DNA from 2 places in the Bacillus sp. SH7-1 genome. Region 2 is predicted to be linked to the other one. Evidence: riboswitches for the same ligand, from Rfam matches in the RefSeq annotation. Region 2 holds a riboswitch; the other holds the start of a gene.
What was found. A riboswitch is a leader RNA that binds a small molecule or an ion and turns the genes downstream of it on or off. The one in region 2 is predicted to bind cyclic di-AMP.
Positions count from the first base shown of each region.

Region 1: another riboswitch for cyclic di-AMP. It lies ahead of DN390_RS06175 (SipW-dependent-type signal peptide-containing protein); the one in region 2 lies ahead of DN390_RS20490 (APC family permease).

Region 1 is NZ_QNUD01000006.1:105,872-116,274, forward strand. It holds gene DN390_RS06125 (NCS2 family permease) at 1-211, shown strand, start outside; gene DN390_RS06130 (hypothetical protein) at 318-512, opposite strand; gene DN390_RS06135 (patatin-like phospholipase family protein) at 640-1,494, opposite strand; gene DN390_RS06140 (MarR family transcriptional regulator) at 1,623-2,084, opposite strand; gene DN390_RS06145 (MFS transporter) at 2,226-3,407, shown strand; gene kdpDN (KdpD-like non-kinase potassium sensor) at 3,430-4,584, opposite strand; gene kdpC (K(+)-transporting ATPase subunit C) at 4,641-5,222, opposite strand; gene kdpB (potassium-transporting ATPase subunit KdpB) at 5,239-7,329, opposite strand; gene kdpA (potassium-transporting ATPase subunit KdpA) at 7,343-9,010, opposite strand; gene kdpF (K(+)-transporting ATPase subunit F) at 9,030-9,110, opposite strand; gene DN390_RS06175 (SipW-dependent-type signal peptide-containing protein) at 9,107-9,211, opposite strand; cyclic di-AMP (ydaO/yuaA leader) riboswitch at 9,308-9,453, opposite strand; gene DN390_RS06180 (hypothetical protein) at 9,715-9,945, opposite strand; gene DN390_RS06185 (hypothetical protein) at 9,962-10,348, opposite strand.
Region 2 is NZ_QNUD01000026.1:69,002-79,404, reverse strand. It holds gene DN390_RS20525 (response regulator transcription factor) at 1-518, shown strand, start outside; gene DN390_RS20520 (sensor histidine kinase) at 508-1,575, shown strand; gene DN390_RS20515 (M23 family metallopeptidase) at 1,658-2,518, shown strand; gene DN390_RS20510 (Nramp family divalent metal transporter) at 2,574-3,869, opposite strand; gene trhO (oxygen-dependent tRNA uridine(34) hydroxylase TrhO) at 4,345-5,304, shown strand; gene DN390_RS20500 (hypothetical protein) at 5,562-7,037, opposite strand; gene panE (2-dehydropantoate 2-reductase) at 7,213-8,157, shown strand; gene DN390_RS31245 (hypothetical protein) at 8,213-8,341, opposite strand; cyclic di-AMP (ydaO/yuaA leader) riboswitch at 8,482-8,628, shown strand; gene DN390_RS20490 (APC family permease) at 8,773-10,403, shown strand, end outside.

The DNA of each region.
Region 1 (10,403 bases), on a different contig from region 2:
CATTGATTGGGATGCATTTGATGAATCATTCCCAGCATTTTTAGTAATCTTAAGCATGCCACTTACATCAAGTATCTCAACAGGTATTGCACTTGGATTTATTTCATACCCACTTATGAAAGTGGCAAAAGGTAAATTTCGTTCTGTTCACCCACTTGTATATGTATTTGGAATTTTGTTTGCTTATCAATTGATTTTCTTACCACATTAAAAAAGTAGAGCATCGAAATTCGATGCTCTACTTTTCTTTTACAACAATCATTCAAACTATAACGCTCCCGCCAAAATATGAAGAAGCTTATAACCTTTTAATATTTCTATTCTACCTGTAATTCTTTACTGCACTTTTGAATGAAAACTGATGAAATAACCATTACTATGCCCACACTAAAACCAATAAATTGATCTAATAACATTTCATCATGAATAAACCAGCGAAGTAAAAATACACCACCAAAAATAAGCATCATGATAAATCCAGTATGTCTAAGTCCTTTATATACATTTTCCATATGTATCACCTCTCCACATACTTTTATCCATATTATACCATAACCTAAAAACGTGTATAACCAACATTCGGCATTGAAACCAATAATAAAAAAGGCTGCATAGAATTTCTTCTCTGCAGCCTAATACTTATTTTTGCAAGAACGCCTGTAAATCTGCAAATTGTCTCTTTGCATCTTCATAACCTTGCTCATATAAACTTTGTAGTTTTATCGCATCTTTTTCCATACGATCTACTTGAAGCGGCACTTCTGGACGAATAACAAATAAATTACCCGCTTGCTCTTCTTTTTCAATGTAGTGAAGTGTTTCATTATACACTTCATAACGATTTAGCATTGTGTTAACAAGGTTCGGATATTTTTTATAAGCTTTCGCTGCAACCCAGCCAAATTTTGATTTCTTTTTTGCATAACCATGATTTCTCGTCAAAATAACGACTGATTTTTTAAATCCATCCTCCTGTGCTTTTCGAACTGGAATTGGATCAGAAATCCCGCCATCTAATAATTGCTTACCACGGTAATTTACTACTGGTGCAATGAAAGGTAATGAGCTAGACGCTTGTAATAAATTTAGCGCATCATCATTCGTTCCCTCTTTTTCAAAATAAACAGACTGTCCTGTTTCACAATCCGTTGTTCCTACAAGAAAGCGTTCGGGACTATTAAAGTATGTTTCAAAATCAAACGGCACATGCTTTTCTGGTATTTCATGAAAAATGAAATCCATATCAAATAACTGACGTTTTCTCCATAAGTTTTTATACGATAAATACTTTGGATGTGATACATAGTCAATATTGACCGTTTTATTTCTATTTCTTTGTCTGGAAAGATACGACGCTGCATGACAAGCACCAGCTGATACACCGATTACATATGGAAAATATAAATCTTGTTCCATAAAGTATTCTAGTATCCCGCCCGTATATACACCACGCATCCCGCCGCCTTCTAATACTAACCCCGTATTTTCAAGCATGTTATTCTCTCCTCTTTATATATTGACTCTTTAACTATTCACTATGTTAAGTATCTTTTTCTATTATATATGAGTTCTTTTAGAAATTATATTCAAACGGCTTGAAATGAAGGAGTTTTTTCTTCCAATTATATTTCCAAATGATCGGAGACATCCTTTATAAACCTTTGAATAAAGTCTTGCTCTTCTTTCGTATATCCATCTAAAAGTAACAGCCACTTTTCTTCAGCTTGTTTATGCAATTTATCATGAGCTTTATATATTTCATTTCCGCTTTCCGTTAAGCGGAAAAAAATTTCTTTTTGATTATCTAACATTTGTATCTTCTCAACGAATTGCTTTTGAAACAACTTTGTACAAATTTTAGAGATTGCGCCCTTCGTCATTCCCATTTCTATCGTAATTGCCGTTACATTCATCAGACCATTTTTCCCGATACACTCGATTACATGTAACTCAGATAAAGACATACCACTTACACCTGTCTCACGAAGAAACTTCTCATTTTGTCCTTTCAAATGTTCTTCTTTTTTATGCAAAAGTGTACGAATGTCCGAAAGTATTTCCATTTGTTTCGTTGCATAATCCAATCCGTTCGCCCCCTAAGTTTCCAAAGAAACAATTTAACTATATACCATTTTAAAATCATTTTTTCATATTTACAAGTGAGAAAAACATGTTAAAATAAATTTAGTTTCCAAGGAAACTAAATCAAAAAGGAGGTTAACACGATGAAAAAATCCAAACTAAATTTCATTTTATATGTTATCTGTATTAGCGCCTTACTCGGTTCCTTCGCTCAAAATATTTACACACCTATCTTGCCCATGATTCAAGGTTCTTTTCATACTTCTTTTTATCTTGTAAATGTAACAGTTTCACTTTTCACACTCGTTCTTGCAATTATGCAGCTCGTATATGGGCCTTTAATTGATACAAAAGGAAGAAAGTCTGTCCTTATTCCTAGTTTAATCATTAGTACAATTGGTTCAATTGGATGTGCTTTTTCAGCGAACATTTATTTATTTCTATTCTTTAGAACTGTTCAAGCTATAGGAATAGCGGCTATACCTGTAGTCGCAGCAACGATTATCGGCGATTTATTTGAAGGAAAAGAACGCGGAGAAGCAATGAGCCTTTATCAAATGTTACTTGCTCTCGCACCTGCGATTGGTCCCCTCATTGGTGGTTATCTCGGCAGTATAAATGGTCACTTATCCGTATTTCTGTTTTTATCTACGCTTGGCATTCTCTTATTAATTATAAATATCTCACTACTTCCAGAAACAAAACCAACTGTAATTAAGCAACCGCAAGCAAAAAAGAATTACTGGCGTATCTTAAAAAATACTACTGGATTTTCTATTACTCTTATTGGCTTTATTCAATTTTGTATTTACTTTTGCTTTCTCGTTTTTTTACCGAGTATTTTAACAAATTCATTTCATTTAACTGCAAGTGAAATTGGCCTTATGTTTGTACCGATGTCCCTTTCTATTATGTTAGGAAGTTATTGCTACAAGTTTTTGCAAAAGCGCCTCACAACAAAGCAAACTTTATTCATTACTAGTTTCTTCAATATTATATGTGTCACTTTATTCTCTTTCACATATAGCATCAACATTCCATTCATCATTATCGTTACCTCTTTATACGGTTTTAGTATGGGACTGTCTATGCCAACTCACACTACTTTATTAACGGAAGAATTCATACAAGAACGTGCAACTGCTATCGGTATGTACAACTTCATCCGCTATCTCGGTATGAGCACAGGACCACTTGTAGGTGGATTTCTTTTATTTAATCAAAACTACTTTTGGATTTTCTTCCTAGGTGCAATTATGTTTCTAATCATAATCTTATATGCGATGAAAATGCTACGCTTCCCCGCCACACAAAAAGTAAAATAGAGACCTACAGATGGTCTCTATTTTACGCTCGTTGATCCGCAACAATATGAATATCAATATGCTTCGTTTGTCTCATAATCTCATTTACAATCGAGCCTTTTCTTATTTCTTCCCACCTTGTTCTTGCCGATTGCCCCAATAAAATTTGCGTTACTTGTAATCTTTTCGCAACTTCAATAATAACATCTGCTGGCTTTCTCCCTTTCGCCTCTTCTAACACAAAACTTGCATCAAATTGATTCGTGAGCGACTTCCACTCTTCAATTGTTTGTTTTTTACCTGCTGAAAGAGAGTCTATATTTTCTCTTTCAACATTTAATACATACAATTCAGCGTTTAACCGATCAGCCATGCGCCATCCTCGTCTTATTAATTTCTCCGCTGTTGAGCTGTATTGTACACAAACAAGAATTTTTTCTTTTACGCCAATCGGTTCTATTACTGTTTGGCTAATTTTCTCGTCCATATCATCGGCAACTTCACGAAGTGACAATTCTCTTAGTGCCCCTAAATTATTGAGCGTAAAGAAATTTTGTAAGCTTTGTTGAATTTTTTCTTCCTTATATATCTTTCCATCTATTAATCTCTTCCTTAATACTTCCGGTGTTGCATCAACGAGCTGAATTTCATTTGCTTTTTGCAAAATAAAATCCGGAATACGTTCTCGCACTTTAACATTCGTAATTTGAGCTACAATGTCATGAACACTTTCTAAATGTTGAATATTAAACGCTGATAATACGGATATACCTCCATCTAGCAATTCCTGTACATCCATATAACGTTTCTTATTTTTAGATCCAGGAATATTACTATGCGCGAGTTCATCCACAACAACGACTTGCGGTGCACGTTTTATAATTCCTTCCACATCAAGTTCATAAAATACTTTTCCTTTATACTCTATTTCTTTTAAAGGAACTTTTTCTAAATTAGTAATTGCGTCTTCCGTCTCTTTTCTCCCGTGCGTTTCAATTAAACCAATTACAATATCCATACCGTCCTTTTTCATCTCTCTAGCATCAAGTAGCATTTTATAACTTTTCCCTACTCCTGGAGCAGCCCCCACGTACAGCTTTAACTTCCCGCGATTTTGCTGACGAATATATTCTAAATACTCTTCTGGTGTTCGCCTTTGAAAAGTTGGTTTATAGTCATCTGCATACAAAACATTCACAACCTTTCTTTTGAAACAACGCTACCTCAATCCGTTAGATTGAGGTAGCACTGTTACTATTTCATTAGTTTCTGTAATTCTAAATTTAACTTTAAGACGTTCACGCGATCTTCTCCAAATAAACCAAGTGCCGCGCCTTCCGTTTGATCTTTAATCAATTGATTTAGCATTTCTTTCGGAATATTCGTTATTTTAGAGATGCGCTCTACCTGCACGGAAGCTGCCTTCGGACTAATGTCAGGATCAAGCCCTGAACCTGAATTCGTCACTAAATCGATTGGCACTTCTTTAACTGGTACGGCCCGGTTTTGTTTCTTCCACTCTTCAATACTTTTCTCTACTCGTTTCTCTAAATCTGGATTAGACGGTGCATAGTTATTTGAACCAGATGCTTCTGCTTTATATTCAATACTAGAAACGCGCCCATGAAAATAACGTGGATCTGTGAAATTTTGACCGATTAATTTAGAACCAATCACTTCATTTTTATCATTATATATTAGACTTCCATCCGCATTATCCTTCATTACTGCTTGTGCAATACCAGTAACAATAAGCGGATATACAAGTCCGCACAACACTAAAAATGTAAAAGTAATACGGATGATTGGTGATAGTATACTTTGTTTCTTCGCCATCTCTTTCCCCTCTTCCTTATATAAACAAGCCGACAATCATATCAATTACTTTAATTCCAATGAACGGTACAATCACTCCGCCAAGCCCATAAATAAGTAGGTTTCGGCCAAGTAGTGCATTCGAACTCATCGGTTTATATGCGATACCTTTCATCGCCAATGGAATGAGTAATGGAATAATAACTGCATTAAATATTAATGCTGATAAAATCGCTGACAGTGGTGATGTTAGTTTCATAATGTTTAATGCTTCCATTTGCGGAATCGCAAGTGTAAACATCGCTGGAATGATTGCAAAATATTTTGCAATATCGTTTGCAATACTAAACGTCGTTAAAGCACCGCGTGTCATTAACAATTGCTTACCGATTCCTACTACCTCAATAATCTTCGTTGGATTCGAATCTAAATCAATCATATTCGCTGCTTCTTTCGCAGCTGTTGTACCACTATTCATCGCTAATCCAACGTCAGCCTGCGCTAATGCCGGCGCATCATTTGTACCATCACCTGTCATCGCTACGAGTTTTCCTTTATCTTGCTCTGCTTTAATAACCGCAATTTTATCTTCTGGTTTGCACTCAGCAACAAATTCATCTACTCCAGCTTCTTTTGCAATTGTTGCTGCTGTTAATGGGTTATCCCCTGTACACATAACCGTTTTAATCCCCATTTGGCGTAATTGTTCAAAACGTTCACGCATACCAGGTTTTACTGTATCCTTTAAATAAATTAAACCGTAAATACGATTATCCACTGCAACTACAAGTGGTGTTCCGCCCTCTTTTGAAATGAAATCTGCTTTTTGATTTACATCTTTCGGAATCGTTCCACCTTGTGACTGAACCCATTCAATTACGCTACCTACAGCACCTTTTCTCACTTTCGTTCCGTCCTGTAAATCAACACCACTCATTCTCGTTTCTGCTTTAAACGGAACAAACTCACCTTGTTCTGCAATTTCTCGATTATATGATATCGATTTCGTTTTTACATATTCAATAACCGATCGACCTTCTGGTGTTTCATCTAAAACTGAGCCAATTGCAGCCCACTTTCCAACTTGCTCAATCGTTTCATTTCCTACAGGTAATAATGTATGAGCCATTCGGTTCCCGAAAGTAATCGTACCCGTTTTATCTAAAATAATTGTATTAATATCGCCCGCAGCTTCTACTGCTTTACCCGACATTGCTAACACATTAAACTTTGTCACGCGGTCCATCCCGGCAATACCAATCGCTGATAATAATCCACCAATTGTCGTTGGAATTAAACAAACTAACAACGCTACAAGTACAGCTGTATCAATTTGAAATCCTAAATAATTTGTAAAAATCGGCAGCGTCACAACAACGATTAAGAAAATAAGCGTTAAACTCGTTAATACTGTATTTAAAGCAATCTCATTCGGCGTTTTTTGACGCGCAGCCCCTTCTACTAACGAAATCATTTTATCAATAAATGATTCACCAGGATTACTCGTAATGACAATCGTAATCTCGTCACTTACAACCATCGTTCCACCTGTCACGGAACAAAAATCACCGCCCGCTTCTTTTATTACAGGAGCTGATTCCCCTGTAATCGCAGATTCATCAACAGATGCTAATCCTTTTATGACTTCCCCATCACTTGGAATCATTTCTCCTTGTTTTACAATAACAACGTCACCTTTTCTAAGATCGGTTGCTGAAACTTGAGCGATGTCTCCATTTTCTTTTACAACATTTGCAAACACATCTTTCTTCGACTGTTTTAAAGAATCGGCTTGCGCTTTCCCCCGCCCTTCCGCTAACGCTTCTGCAAAGTTAGCAAATAAAACTGTAAATAATAGAATGAGAGAAACTGTTATATTAAACCATCCTGGTACACTACTGGAACTACTTGGAAGAAACGATAAAATGAACGTAATGATAAATCCAATTTCCACAACAAACATAATTGGATTCTTTATCATGACTTTCGGACTCAATTTCGCAAAGGATTGTTTCATCGCATGTGTCACGATATCACGATCCATCGTTTTCGCTTGTCTAACCTCATCTTCTACAGCATGTATTTGTGATTCATTTACTCTTTTTTCTTTTACTACTACCGGTCTCATCATTTACCCTCCATTACTTCAATGTAAGAAATTCTGCAATTGGACCAAGTACTAACATCGGGAAGAATGTTAATGCACCGACAATTACAATTGTTCCGATGAAAATGCCGCCAAATAAACTATTATCCGTACGGAACGTTCCGACTGTTTCTGGTACAACCGTCTTTTCTTTCAATGAAGCTGCCACAGCTAGCATTGTAATTAAACTGAAATAGCGACCTAAAAACATAACTAAACCAGTTGTAATATTCCAAAACGGTGTATTATCCGCTAATCCTTCAAATCCAGATCCGTTATTCGCAGCTGACGATGTATATTCATATACCACTTGCGTCAAACCGTGGAAACCGGAATGAGAAATAGCATCCGTTCCTAAACTTGTTGAAAGTGCTAATGCTGAAAATCCTAAAATAAGCAGTGGATGAAATAGTATCGTTACCGCAATTAATTTCATTTCCTTACCTTCAATTTTCTTACCTAAAAATTCTGGTGTCCGTCCAACCATCAATCCAGATATAAAGACTGCGATAATCGCATACATAATAATGTTCACAAAACCTGCTCCAACGCCGCCATATACTGTATTTAACATCATATTTACAAGTGGAACTAATCCACCAATTGGTGTTAACGTATCATGCATCGTATTAACAGCCCCTGTTTCAGCAGCTGTCGTTACAGTCGCATAAAGGGAAGAAAATACTGTTCCGAACCTTACTTCTTTTCCTTCTGTACTTCCTTGTATATGTTCAATACCCATTCCATTTAATGCCGGATTCCCGTTTAGTTCAGATGTCGTAATCGTTATAAACCCTAGTAAAAACACCATGAATAGTGAAACGAAAAGAATACGTCCTTGTTTTTTATTTCCTACCATTCGTCCGTACGTGAATGGTAGTGCTGTTGGCAATAACATCATAAGCATCATTTGCAAAATATTACTCATTTGCCCTGGATTTTCAAAAGGGTGCGTAGAGTTTGCTCCGAAAAATCCACCGCCGTTATTTCCAAGTTCCTTAATGGAAACAAATGATGCAACTGGCCCGCGTAATATATTTTGCTTTGCCCCATCGATTGTTTGTGCTGTAACTGCACCGTCTAACGTTTGTGGTACACCAAGTGCGACAAAGACTAGCGCCGCAATAAATGCGATAGGAAGAAATACTCTCGTTAACGCTCTTGTAAAATCAACGAAAAAGTTACCGAGTTCTTTTCCAGCGAGCCCTCTTATAAATGCCATAACGAGTGCTAATGTCGTTGCCGGTGCTGCAAACATTAAAAATGTAATCCCAATTAATTGTGATAAATACGATAAACCATTTTCACCGCTATAATGCTGTAAATTTGTATCAGCCATAAAACTAATTGCTGTATTAAAAGCGAGTGTGGGCTCCATTCCTTCAATGTGTGCTGGATTTAATGGCAATACTCCTTGTAGTCTGAAAATGAAATATACGACAACAATCATAAATCCATTTAATAAAACTAATGATAGTGCGTACTGTTTCCACGTTTGATTGTATTCTTTTACACCCGTAATTTTAAAAATAAGTTTTTCAAAAGGCCCGAATACTTGATCTAGCTTTTTGCTACCTTGAAAGGCTTTCTCTAAATAAATTCCCGTTGGCTTTGCCACAAGAATAAACAATAGCATTGTAATAACAACTGCGACCCAGATCATAATGAATGACTCCCCCTAATTAAAACTTTTCCGGATTTAATAATGCATACACTAAGTACACCGTAATTACTGCAACAATAACCGATAAGGCAATCGTCATGATTGCTTCCCTTCTTTCACAACTTTATCTGACCAACTTGCAAGACTTGCCATCGATGCGACTAACACAACAAAAATTCCGATCATTACAACATCTAACATAGCTATCCCTCTCCCTACTGTAAAAATTTACCATCAGATTATCAAAAAAAGAACACTAAGCTCTACTTAGTGTTCGAAATGAACAACACAAAGTAAACCTCCTCTCTAAACGCTTACGAGGTTAGCTGTCGGATTCGGGCCTAAAGAGTAGCCCTACTTTCAAAACTGAAAGATTCACCCCAAGTGACGATGCACAAAATTGGTTCCCCCGCTCCATTTCTGGAACTCAGCGATTTTAGGTTTTTTTGGAAATTTTATGAATGATTTATGAGAGTAAATATACTCCTCTATATTTAACTTGTAAAGAGGAAAATTACTGAAAATAAGAAAATATCCATCTATTTAAACGCTTACATTGAGTGTTATTAATATTCTTTCACCTGTTTTCTCGTCTTTTCTTTCTTTTTCACAGAAATAACCTTTTAAATACGAAATAAAAAGAGCGAATGACATGAAGTGCATAGCTTGTTGCACCTCGCATTCGCTCTTTTTTCATACACTATTTATTCTCCTCGTAAAAAAGCACGTAAATTTCTCCCGCGAATATAAACTTGTGACAATTCTGCATGTAACTGCTCATATTCGATAACATCTGTTTTTAAATATAAAGCGTCTTTTGACGGCAATATGATATAGGGCCTTGGAAAAATAGGATCGAGCACCACCAATTCTTGAACTCGATCTACTGATACCGCCCAACGATTTGCTATATCTCCTAGTAACAACACCTTCATCTTCTTTTCCTCCGCCCTATTCAAAAAATAAAAAAGAAATATTATCACAATTCGTAAACACGACAAATGTAGCTCCAATTGTTTCATAGAGCCTTGCTGGATATCGTTTATTCCTTGTAACAACAGTAATAGGTGCTTGAAAAGAAAAGCGGATGTGTTCTGTGAAGAAGCTAACGATTTGAAGCTCATCCCCTAGTAAAATCACCTTCTTAACACACTCACAAATACTAGTAAAATCCTGCTCCTTGCTACAACTATACGTCCAATCAAATCCACAATCCCTAACTTCAGCCGCTATCTCTTCATTTGCTGTAAAAATAATTAACTCATGTTGAAATGCTACTAAATCTCTTAAACTATTTACCTTGCTTTCTTCTCCAACACAAATAAGTGTTAGTTCCATGTACCTCATCCTCCTTAGCATAAAAGAACTCAAATATAGATTGATATTCCCCTAT
Region 2 (10,403 bases):
ATGGGATAGAATTGTGTAGAAGAATTAGAGAGAAACATAGTTTACCAATTATGTTTTTAAGCGCGAAATCATCAGATATAGATAAGGTAATTGGATTGAGTACTGGAGCAGATGATTATATTGTGAAGCCGTTCAGTACAATTGAATTTATAGCAAGAGTGAAAGCTCAATTAAGAAGGTATACATATTTCAATCAAAATGCTATCCAAGTAATAGAAAAGAAGATAAACATTAGAGGTTTAGAATTAGATGAAGTGTCAAGAACAGTAATGCTATATGGAGAAACAATCAATCTTACGAAAACTGAATATGATATTTTGTACTTAATGGCAGCTGCAAAGAATCGTGTGTTTACTATTGAAGAAATATATGAGAGTGTTTGGAAAGAAAGGGCATATGAAAGTAATAATACAGTAATGGTTCATATTGCAAGATTAAGAAATAAAATTGAAGAGAATCCAAAAGAACCGGAGTTTATTCAAAATGTTTGGGGAGTAGGATATAAAATTGAAGATTAAATCATTACAAGGCATTAGAGTTAAGTTTTTTATCGCATTTATATGTAGCATCTTGTTAGCAATTGTAAGTATAATAGCGTTTCAAATGTTAATTGGAAATATATATAGTCGTGCTAATTCATTAGAAGAAAAATATTCATTTTTATATTTTATAGTTTTTTTGATTTTTACTACGACATACTTTGCATTTATGACAAAAACAATGATGAATAGATTATCTGAAATTAATAAGAACGTGAAGGAAATAAGTAATGGCAATTTGGAAATCCATATACCTATTTCAAAAAATGACGAGATTGGTGAATTAGCGACGAATGTTAATAGAATGGCGAAAAGTTTAAAAGAGGCTATCGAGAATGAAAAAAAATCACAGGAAATGAAAAATGAAATGATTAGTAATATTTCACATGATTTACGAACGCCTGTAACATCTCTAATCGGTTACGCGGATCTATTAGGCAATAGACTTCATTCAAATATAGAAGAATGCGAGCAATATGTAAGTATATTAAAGCGAAAAAGTTATGAATTAAAAAATCAAGTAGATGATTTATTAGAATACTGTCAAATAAATTATAGAGAGATCGAATTACATAAGAGTGTAGTACATATGAAAGCGTTCATTGAACAAATCATGATTGATTTTGTACCACAACTAGATGATGCCGATATGAGCTTTTGTATTAAAGGTGATAAGGAGTTACATGTGGAAATGGATGTAGCGCTTATGGTGAGGTTATTCGAAAATGTAATTAGTAATAGTATTATGTACGGGAAAGATGGAAAGGAGATTTTTATTCAAGTTTCTAAAAGAGATATGAGTGTTGAAATAGAAATTAAAAATTTGGGACAATGTATTCCGAATAAGAACCTTCCTTACGTTTTTGAGAAGTTTTATCGTGGTGAAAAATCACGTAGCTCTTATACGGGTGGAAAAGGAATGGGGCTTGCAATTGCGAAAAGTATAGCAGAGCTTCATAAAGGGGATATCACTGTGCGCAGTAACGAGAAAGAAACTGTTTTCACCATCGTTTTACCACATTATAAAGAATTGTAAGAAAGTCGTAAGTATTTCTTTTATATGTCGTAATTTTCACATCGTATCATGTAGAACAAAGATAGGAGAGTAGGGATACAACATGTGGAAGAAATACGTATTAGTAATTTTAGTAGTTTTTTTAATTACAAGTTGGAGTGTAGTTTATTTAATGGATGGTGTTATATCAGTCGTTTTTTGGTGGAGTATACAAGCGTTTAGCTTAGTATCAATCTTTATTTTGATAGCGTCAGTATTACTATTTGTGTGGAAAGGCATTTTCAGAAAGCGAATAGATAGAACACTACTCTTCATAGTTCTTTTCTCTATAATAGGGGCTTGGCCCTTAGGATGGTTCGCTAACATAGGCGGACTTGCTTACCCAGCAGATGTACAGTCTATGACTCCTAAAGTAGTCGTTCGCTTTCCTTTGAATGAACGAGCACTAGTAGGCTGGGGTGGTGATCGGTTAGAAACGAACTATCATGTTATAAAACCGAATGAACGATGGGCATATGATATTCTTATCCCGCCTGCTGAAGTGAAAAGTAGTAAGTTAGAGGAGTATGGGATATACGGTACAGATGTACTGGCACCAGTTTCTGGAACAGTTGTATCAATTAATAATGATGAAAAAGATTTAGTTCCGGGATCGGAGGGTTTTCAGTCAATGGCCGGAAATCATATTTATTTACGACTAGATGAAACAGGCACATTTTTGATTCTTGCCCATTTAAAGCAAGGGTCAATTAAAGTGAGGGAAGGACAACGTGTAAATGAAGGAGAGATTCTTGCTCAAGTCGGTAACTCAGGAAGTTCAAGTGAGCCCCATTTACATATTCATCATCAAAGGAAGGATCCATCAAAGGTAAGTATGTTTTTAGCGGAAGGACTGCCACTGTACTTTCAAACTGAAAAAGGTGCGATAATGCCGGAAAGAGGCACATATATAAGAGGTAATTAGAAGAGATTTACTTCATTAAGAAAAGGTATTCCAGTTTTTGGAATACCTTTTCTCATTACCCTACAAATGTTTGATACAGTAAGAAAATATTTAAAATGATAACAAGTACAGCAATGATCCAAGCGATAAAGGTAGTTATGCGGTGATTAACGAGTACACCCATAATTTTTTTACTACTTGTAAACATAATAAGTGGTACTAATGCAAAAGCAATACCGAATGATAAGACGACTTGGCTCATGACTAGAGCGTAAGTTGGATTTACACCTAAAGCGATAATAACTAATGGTGGAATCATTGTAATAAATCGGCGTAAGTATAACGGAATATGCATTCGAATGAATCCTTGCATGATAATGTCACCAGACATTGTACCGACTGAGGAGCTAGATAAACCTGCTGATAAAAGTCCGATTCCAAATAAAGCAGCGGATGCAGGACCGACTAAGTTGCTAAATTGATTAAAAGCAACATCAAGATCTTCAACATGCAAGCCGTTTTTAAAGAATAGTGCAGCAGCAACAATTAACATGCTTGCATTAATTGCTCCAGCGATAACCATTGCGATAATGATATCAATAAACTCAAAGCGGAAAATCTTTTTCTTTTGTTCATCATTTGTTCCGACTACTCGGCGCTGCGTTAAAGCGGAATGTAAATATATTGCATGTGGCATAACTGTCGCGCCTAAAATACCAGCTGCTAATAAGATACTATCCACGCCTTGGAATTTTGGAATAAATAGCCCTGAAAGTAAAGGGCTTAATTCCGGTTTTGCGTAGAAAACTTGTACACCAAAAGCGATAACAACGATAAAAATCATCCCTGTTATAATAGCTTCTAATGGACGGAAACCTCTGCGTTGAAATTCAAGAATAATAAATGATCCGGCAGCTGTTATTAAAGCGGCTGGTAACATTGGAATCCCGAATAATAAGTACAATCCGAGTGCCGCTCCAATAAATTCAGCTAAATCTGTCGCCATAATAACGAGCTCCCCTTGAATCCATAAACCGATGGAAACAGGTTTTGGGAAGTTTTCTCGAGCGATTTCAGGAAGGTTTCTACCTGTAGCAATTCCTAATTTAGCGGATAAAGTTTGGATTAATACAGCCATTAAATTAGAAGCAAGAATTACCCAGAGTAATAAATATCCATATTGTGATCCAGCGGCAATATTTGTCGCGAAATTGCCAGGATCAATATAAGCGACGGAAGCGATAAAAGCAGGACCTAAGAATGGTAATAGTCTTTTTAAGCCTTTCGTTTGTCCGCTTAATGCTAAATGTGCGGATTGAACAGTTGTACTTTGAGAAGGGACTTGTTCATCTTTTGATATATCTTTATTCATAGTAGTTTTCCCCTTTAAAATGTTAACTTGATGAAATTATTGTAAGTATTCTTATTGTTTATTTCAATACATTTAAATGTACTAGGTGATATTTTTATTTGAACATAAATGTTTCCTTAGTGCAAATTATATGTCTTTATACAATGAATGGTGTGATGTTATAAAAAATTGGGAGTTTATGGCATGATGACGTGGGGAAACATAATGAATTAAAGGACTAATTTTGAAATTTATGTGAACATAAAGTCGATAATACAGCATATTAATTGATGGAATTGCATTTGTATGATATATAATATATTGGGATTACAACATAACCACAGTATTTTGGTGTGTAATCTTGTTTTTTATTTTTGTTAACTTATAGAAAATAGTATAAAGAGAAGAAAATGGATTCATTTTCTTATTATATATGTTTTGATATGAACGTTAACTTATACATGATTTTAAAATTTAGATAGGTGGTAGAAATACATTGGCAACTACAAAACCATATAGAGTATTACTATATTACATGTACACAACAATTGAAAACCCAGAAGAATTTGCGGCAGAGCATTTAGAATTTTGTAATTCACTTGAGTTAAAAGGAAGAATCCTTGTAGCTAAAGAAGGTATTAACGGAACTTGTTCTGGTACTGTAGAACAAACAGAGAAATACATGGAAGCAATGAACAACGATCCACGTTTTGACGGTATCGTATTTAAAATAGATGAAGAAGAAGGGCACGCATTCAAGAAAATGCACGTACGTCCTCGTCCAGAGTTAGTTACACTTCGTCTAGAAGATGACATTAATCCACACGAAATAACTGGGAAGTATTTAGAGCCAAAAGATTTTTATGAAGCAATGAAACAAGAAGATACAGTTATCATTGATGCACGAAATGATTATGAGTTTGATTTAGGACACTTTAAAGGTGCGATTAAACCGGATATTGAATCATTCCGTGAATTACCAGACTGGATTAGAGAAAATAAAGAAACACTTGAAGGTAAAAAGATTTTAACGTACTGTACAGGTGGAATTCGTTGTGAGAAGTTTTCTGGTTGGTTAGTTCGAGAAGGATATGAAGATGTAAGTCAGCTTCATGGCGGAATTGTAACATACGGAAAAGACCCAGAAGTACAAGGTGAGCTTTGGGATGGACAATGTTACGTGTTCGATGAGCGTATCGCTGTACCAGTAAACCAAAAAGAACATGTTATTGTTGGTAAAGACCACTTTACAGGTGAACCTTGTGAGCGCTATGTAAACTGTTCAAATCCAGAATGTAACAAGAAAATTTTATGTTCTGAAGAAAACGAAGCGAAGTATTTACGTGCATGTTCTCATGAATGCCGTGTAAGCCCACGTAACCGCTACGTAATACAACATGAATTAACTGAAGAACAAGTAGCTGCTGCGTTAGAGAAGATCGAAGCAGGGAAGTAAGTGGAATTCGTGTAATAAAAAAGGGTACTCCAAACTTTATGTTGGAGTACTCTTTTTATATTGTCCGGTTCAGCTTTTGGTCGGTTTCTGTCGGCAAGTCGATATATCTGGAAAATCGCCGATATATTTTGAGTTGCGCTGATATATTTAAAAAATCGCCGATATATTTCGAGATGCGCCGATATATCCGAAAAATCGCTGATAAAAATTTCATTTACTGTAGCGCACCACGTATTTCAATGTAAAAACAACCTTCTTTACTTCGTATCATCTTTCTCTCTCACAGCAGACAACACTGTTTGTTTTACCCATGCTTTTCTTCTTCTATGCTGTACACCCCATTGATATAACCCTTGCGCACCTAAAATAAGTGAAATGACGATGCCGCTAATTGCTATTAAAAGTGCGAAAAATTCAAGTGGCGACGATATTTTGTTTGAGTCGGTGTTTCTTAAAAGGTCAATCATAGTAAATCCTAACATTTGGCCCACTACAGAATAGAGCGTTAAAATTAATAATAAAAGGCTATCTTTTTTAGAGGCAACATTTTCTTGATATTTAAACAAACTATCAAGATTTTGTTTCGCGTTCGAGTATAGAACCTCAATATTAAAAAGTTTTCTTAAGCGGAAGAAAATATCTTCACTTTGTGATTGGGATACTAATTCTAAAGAAAAATAATTAGCAGTGAACGAATTGATTGAATAAATTAATTTCTCTATTTCATTAGTATCTTGTTCAATATTTAGCTCAGCATAGGCGTTTGCCATTTTTAATAAAACAATTTTATGGAATAGATTTAATAATAAAGCGTAATAAAATTCTCCGTACATTTGACTCGCAAGTTTAGCTATTGCATCGTCAGCTTCGTTTGTAATACATGTAAAAATATGTTCTTCCATTATGAAATAGCGATTGGGTGCCCATCTCTGGTAAGCGTGCAGCTTTAAATAATTATGAATATAAGGAAGGTTATTTGCACTTACATAAGCCTTGCCATCACTTGTTAATCCGGAAAGACTGGAAGTGCGATACACATCCACTTCATTTAGTTCTATATCTACTTTTATAGATAATAAAGTTTGAACGTACATTCTTTGGTCTTCAAAGAAAGGAAAGGTTTGAAAGTAAGAGCTTCTTAATCTCTTCTTCTCAAAGAAATCTGTTACGCCATGAAATAAATAACCAAAAATGAATCTTTCCACTTGGGAATACTTTTTTCCGTTACATTCAATACAAATAGTCTCAGTTGTATCATTTTTAGTTTCAAGTACACGGAAGCGAGCGGCGAATTCGATTGCTTCAGATAAAGTCATGTTTGGAGCAGTATTTACTTCTGTTCGAATTGTTAAGAAGCCAAGCTCATAAGGGCAAAGTGTTACATCAATAGAGTGTATCTTGAATGGAATTGAAATAAGGTTTGTTGTTAAATGTCCAGTTAAGTTAAGGTCCTTTGAATAACGTTGCAATCCTTTTTGATGCTCTGAATGAGGAAATAGAATTTTATTTGTAAATGAAAGATAGTATGCTTCCATATTTTGATGTGAAACTTGAAACTTTCCGTAGTATGTATTTTCATTTTCAAGATGGTCGAGTCGAAAAGGGCGAAAATCATTTTTTTGTAAGAAAGGGAACATATTTTGTTCGTACCCAGTTTTAAAAGAAAACGGGAATATAAATTGAAATATAGCTGTTGTTACATCTTTTTCTTCGATTGTTTGTATTGCCTCCATTTACATTGTTTCCTTTCCGTATATGCTATAAAAACAACATGCCCAAATTTATTTGAAAATAACCACTGTTTTATACTTGAGTAAGAATGAAAATTCAGCTTATTTAGCAGGGGACATGTATAATGTTATGTATACGAAAAGTTATAAATTTTTATTTTGAAAAGGGGGATGTAGTATGCGGATTTTAGTATTAGGAGCTGGTGGAGTCGGAGGTTTTTTTGGTGGCCGATTAGTTGAAAAGGGAGAAGATGTTACGTTTCTTGTTCGTAGTAAAAGGAAAAAACAATTGGAGGAAAGAGGGCTTGTAATTCGCAGTGTTAACGGGGATTTTTCCTTCCAACCGAAATTAATAACGAAAGAAGATAGAACTTCTCCATTTGATGTCATTTTATTTTCAACAAAAGCGTACCACTTAAACGAGGCAATTCAAGATTTGAAGCCGTTTGTAGGTGAAAATACTGTAATCATTCCATTGTTAAATGGTATCGCTCATTTATCACAATTACAAAAAGAATTCGGCGAGGAAAAAGTAATTGGCGGTTTATGCTTTATCGAGACGACGTTAAACGATCAAGGAGAAATTGTACAAACTAGCGCTGCCAACAGACTTGTGTATGGAGAAATTAAGTCTCAAGATTCAGAGAGAATAAAGCATATTTCTAAAGCATTTGCAGATACGAAATCTAGTTTTGTTTTAAGTGAAAGTATTACGCAAGATATGTGGCATAAATATTTATTTATTACTGTAATGTCAGGTGTGACAACATTAATGCGTGCACCAATAGGACCAATCCGTGAAAGCGAAGGTGGACGTGATTTTATACGAAGCTTATTTGAAGAATGCATGCAAATTATGAGATGTATTGGGGCACCAGTTAAGGCTGAGATTGCCAAGGAACATATGAAAACAATTGATAAAATATCATATGATATGAAGTCATCGATGCAGCGGGATATGGAAAAAGGTTCGTCTATTGAAGGGCAGCACTTACAAGGATATTTACTAGATGTAGCAGAACAATTTTCTATAGAAGCACCATTATTAGGAGCAGTATATCAAAATTTGAAAGTGTATGAAGAAATGACCTTAAACAGATTAGCAATAGAATTGGATGTATGAAAAAATAAAAAAGAAAGCAATATATAAGTGTATTGCTTTCTTTTTTTATGACAAATTATTTATTTCTTTTCGTTCTATCTGTCAAATTTATTTCCTGTTCACGTTTACCGTATAATTGATTAATCTCATTTGCTAACGCATCTAAATAGGAATCGGAAAAAATAGGCTTCTTTTCTTTAGACATATGGGTCTCCTTTATCGATTTTTTAGTATTCATTATGTATATTTACTGGCGGATTATGCGCAATCATTTTAAATTTTTTCTTTTTCAAAATTTTTGTTTACATTTTGAAAATAAAGGAGTATTATAATCCACAGTTTCAATTTTCTAAATCGCTGAAACCGCATGGTGCGGGGGACCCGTTCTTATGGATTAATACTTAATCCAATGGGGTGAATCCTTGAAAAAGGTAGGGCTACTCATAGGCCCGAATCCGACAGCTAACCTCGTAAGCGTTATATTGAGAAGGAAGGTGGAGCTTGTGCGACAAAAAATATAATGTCTACAAGTCTATTTCGTTATGGCTTGTAGACATTTTTTGTTTTCTGAAGAAATAGTTTATCCGCTGTAACTAGCAGAAAAGTTCGTACAAAATTATTGGAGAGTGGACAGCAGTGGTTTCATCTATTAAAAGATTTTTAATTGGAAGACCGTTAAAATCAACTGAGCTTGGAGAACAAAAGCTCAATAAAACGAAGGCGTTAGCAATTTTGTCTTCTGACGCTTTATCATCGGTTGCTTACGGTCCAGAGCAAATATTAATTGCTTTAGCAGGTCTTGGAGCAATCGCTTATTGGTATTCTATTCCGATAGCTGTTGGGGTATTAGTATTATTGACAGCCCTTATTTTATCTTATCGCCAAATTATTTTTGCTTATCCGCATGGCGGGGGCGCATATGTTGTATCAAAAGAAAATTTAGGAATGAATCCAGGCTTAATTGCTGGAGGATCTTTATTGGTCGATTATATTTTAACAGTTGCGGTAAGTGTGTCTGCAGGTACAGATGCGCTAACATCTGCTTTTCCTAGTTTACATGCACATAATGTAATCATTGCGATTATATTTGTTATATTTATTACTATTTTAAATTTAAGAGGGGTAACGGAATCAGCTTCCGTTTTAGCATATCCTGTTTATTTATTCGTTTTAGCACTATTTATATTAATTGGTGTAGGGATATATAATATTTTAACGGGACACGTTTCACCGACTTTACACACGCCAATTGGAACGCCGGTTGCAGGAATTAGTTTGTTTTTACTGTTACGAGCATTTGCATCGGGTAGTTCGGCTTTAACAGGTGTAGAGGCAATCTCTAACGCAATTCCAAACTTTAAGGATCCTGCACCTAACAATGCAGCGAAAACATTGCTTGCAATGGGAGCATTACTTGCAGTGTTATTTTCAGGGATTGTTTTCTTAGCTTATTATTACGGAATTACTCCAAGTAAAGAAGTAACAGTTGTTTCTCAAATTGCTGAACAAACATTTGGACGTAATTTCATGTACTATTTCATACAAGGTACAACAGCTTTAATATTAATCCTCGCTGCTAACACAGGATATTCTGCATTTCCGCTATTAGCAGTTAACCTTGCAAAAGATAAGTTTATACCGAGAATGTTTACGATTAGAGGAGACCGCCTAGGTTACTCAAACGGTATTATTATACTTGGAATCGCATCGATTATTTTAATTGTAGCTTTCCAAGGGCAAACAGAACATTTAATTCCGTTATATGCAGTAGGTGTATTTATTCCATTTACACTTTCTCAAACTGGAATGGTATTAAAATGGCTTCGTGAAAAACCTGAAGGATGGGCTTTGAGATTAACGGTTAATTTAATTGGTGCAGTTATTAGTTTTATCGTAATGAGCATGTTCTTTTTAACTAAATTTGCACAAGTTTGGTCAATCCTTATTTTCTTACCGGTCATTATCTTCTTGTTCCACCGAATTAAGAAGCATTACGATGCGGTAGGAGACCAATTAAGTTTAAAAACTTGTGAACGGATTGTTCCAATTGAAGGAAATGTAATTGTCGTTCCTGTAGCTGGTATGACACATGTAGTAGAAAATTCATTGAACTATGCGAAGTCTCTTTCTGCAGATCAAGTAATCGCGGTATATGTTGCTTTTGACAGAGAAGAGGAAAAGAAATTTGAAGAGAAATGGAAGAAGTGGCAACCTGAAGTAAGGCTTGTTACATTACATTCTCATTATAGAAGTATTATTCAGCCACT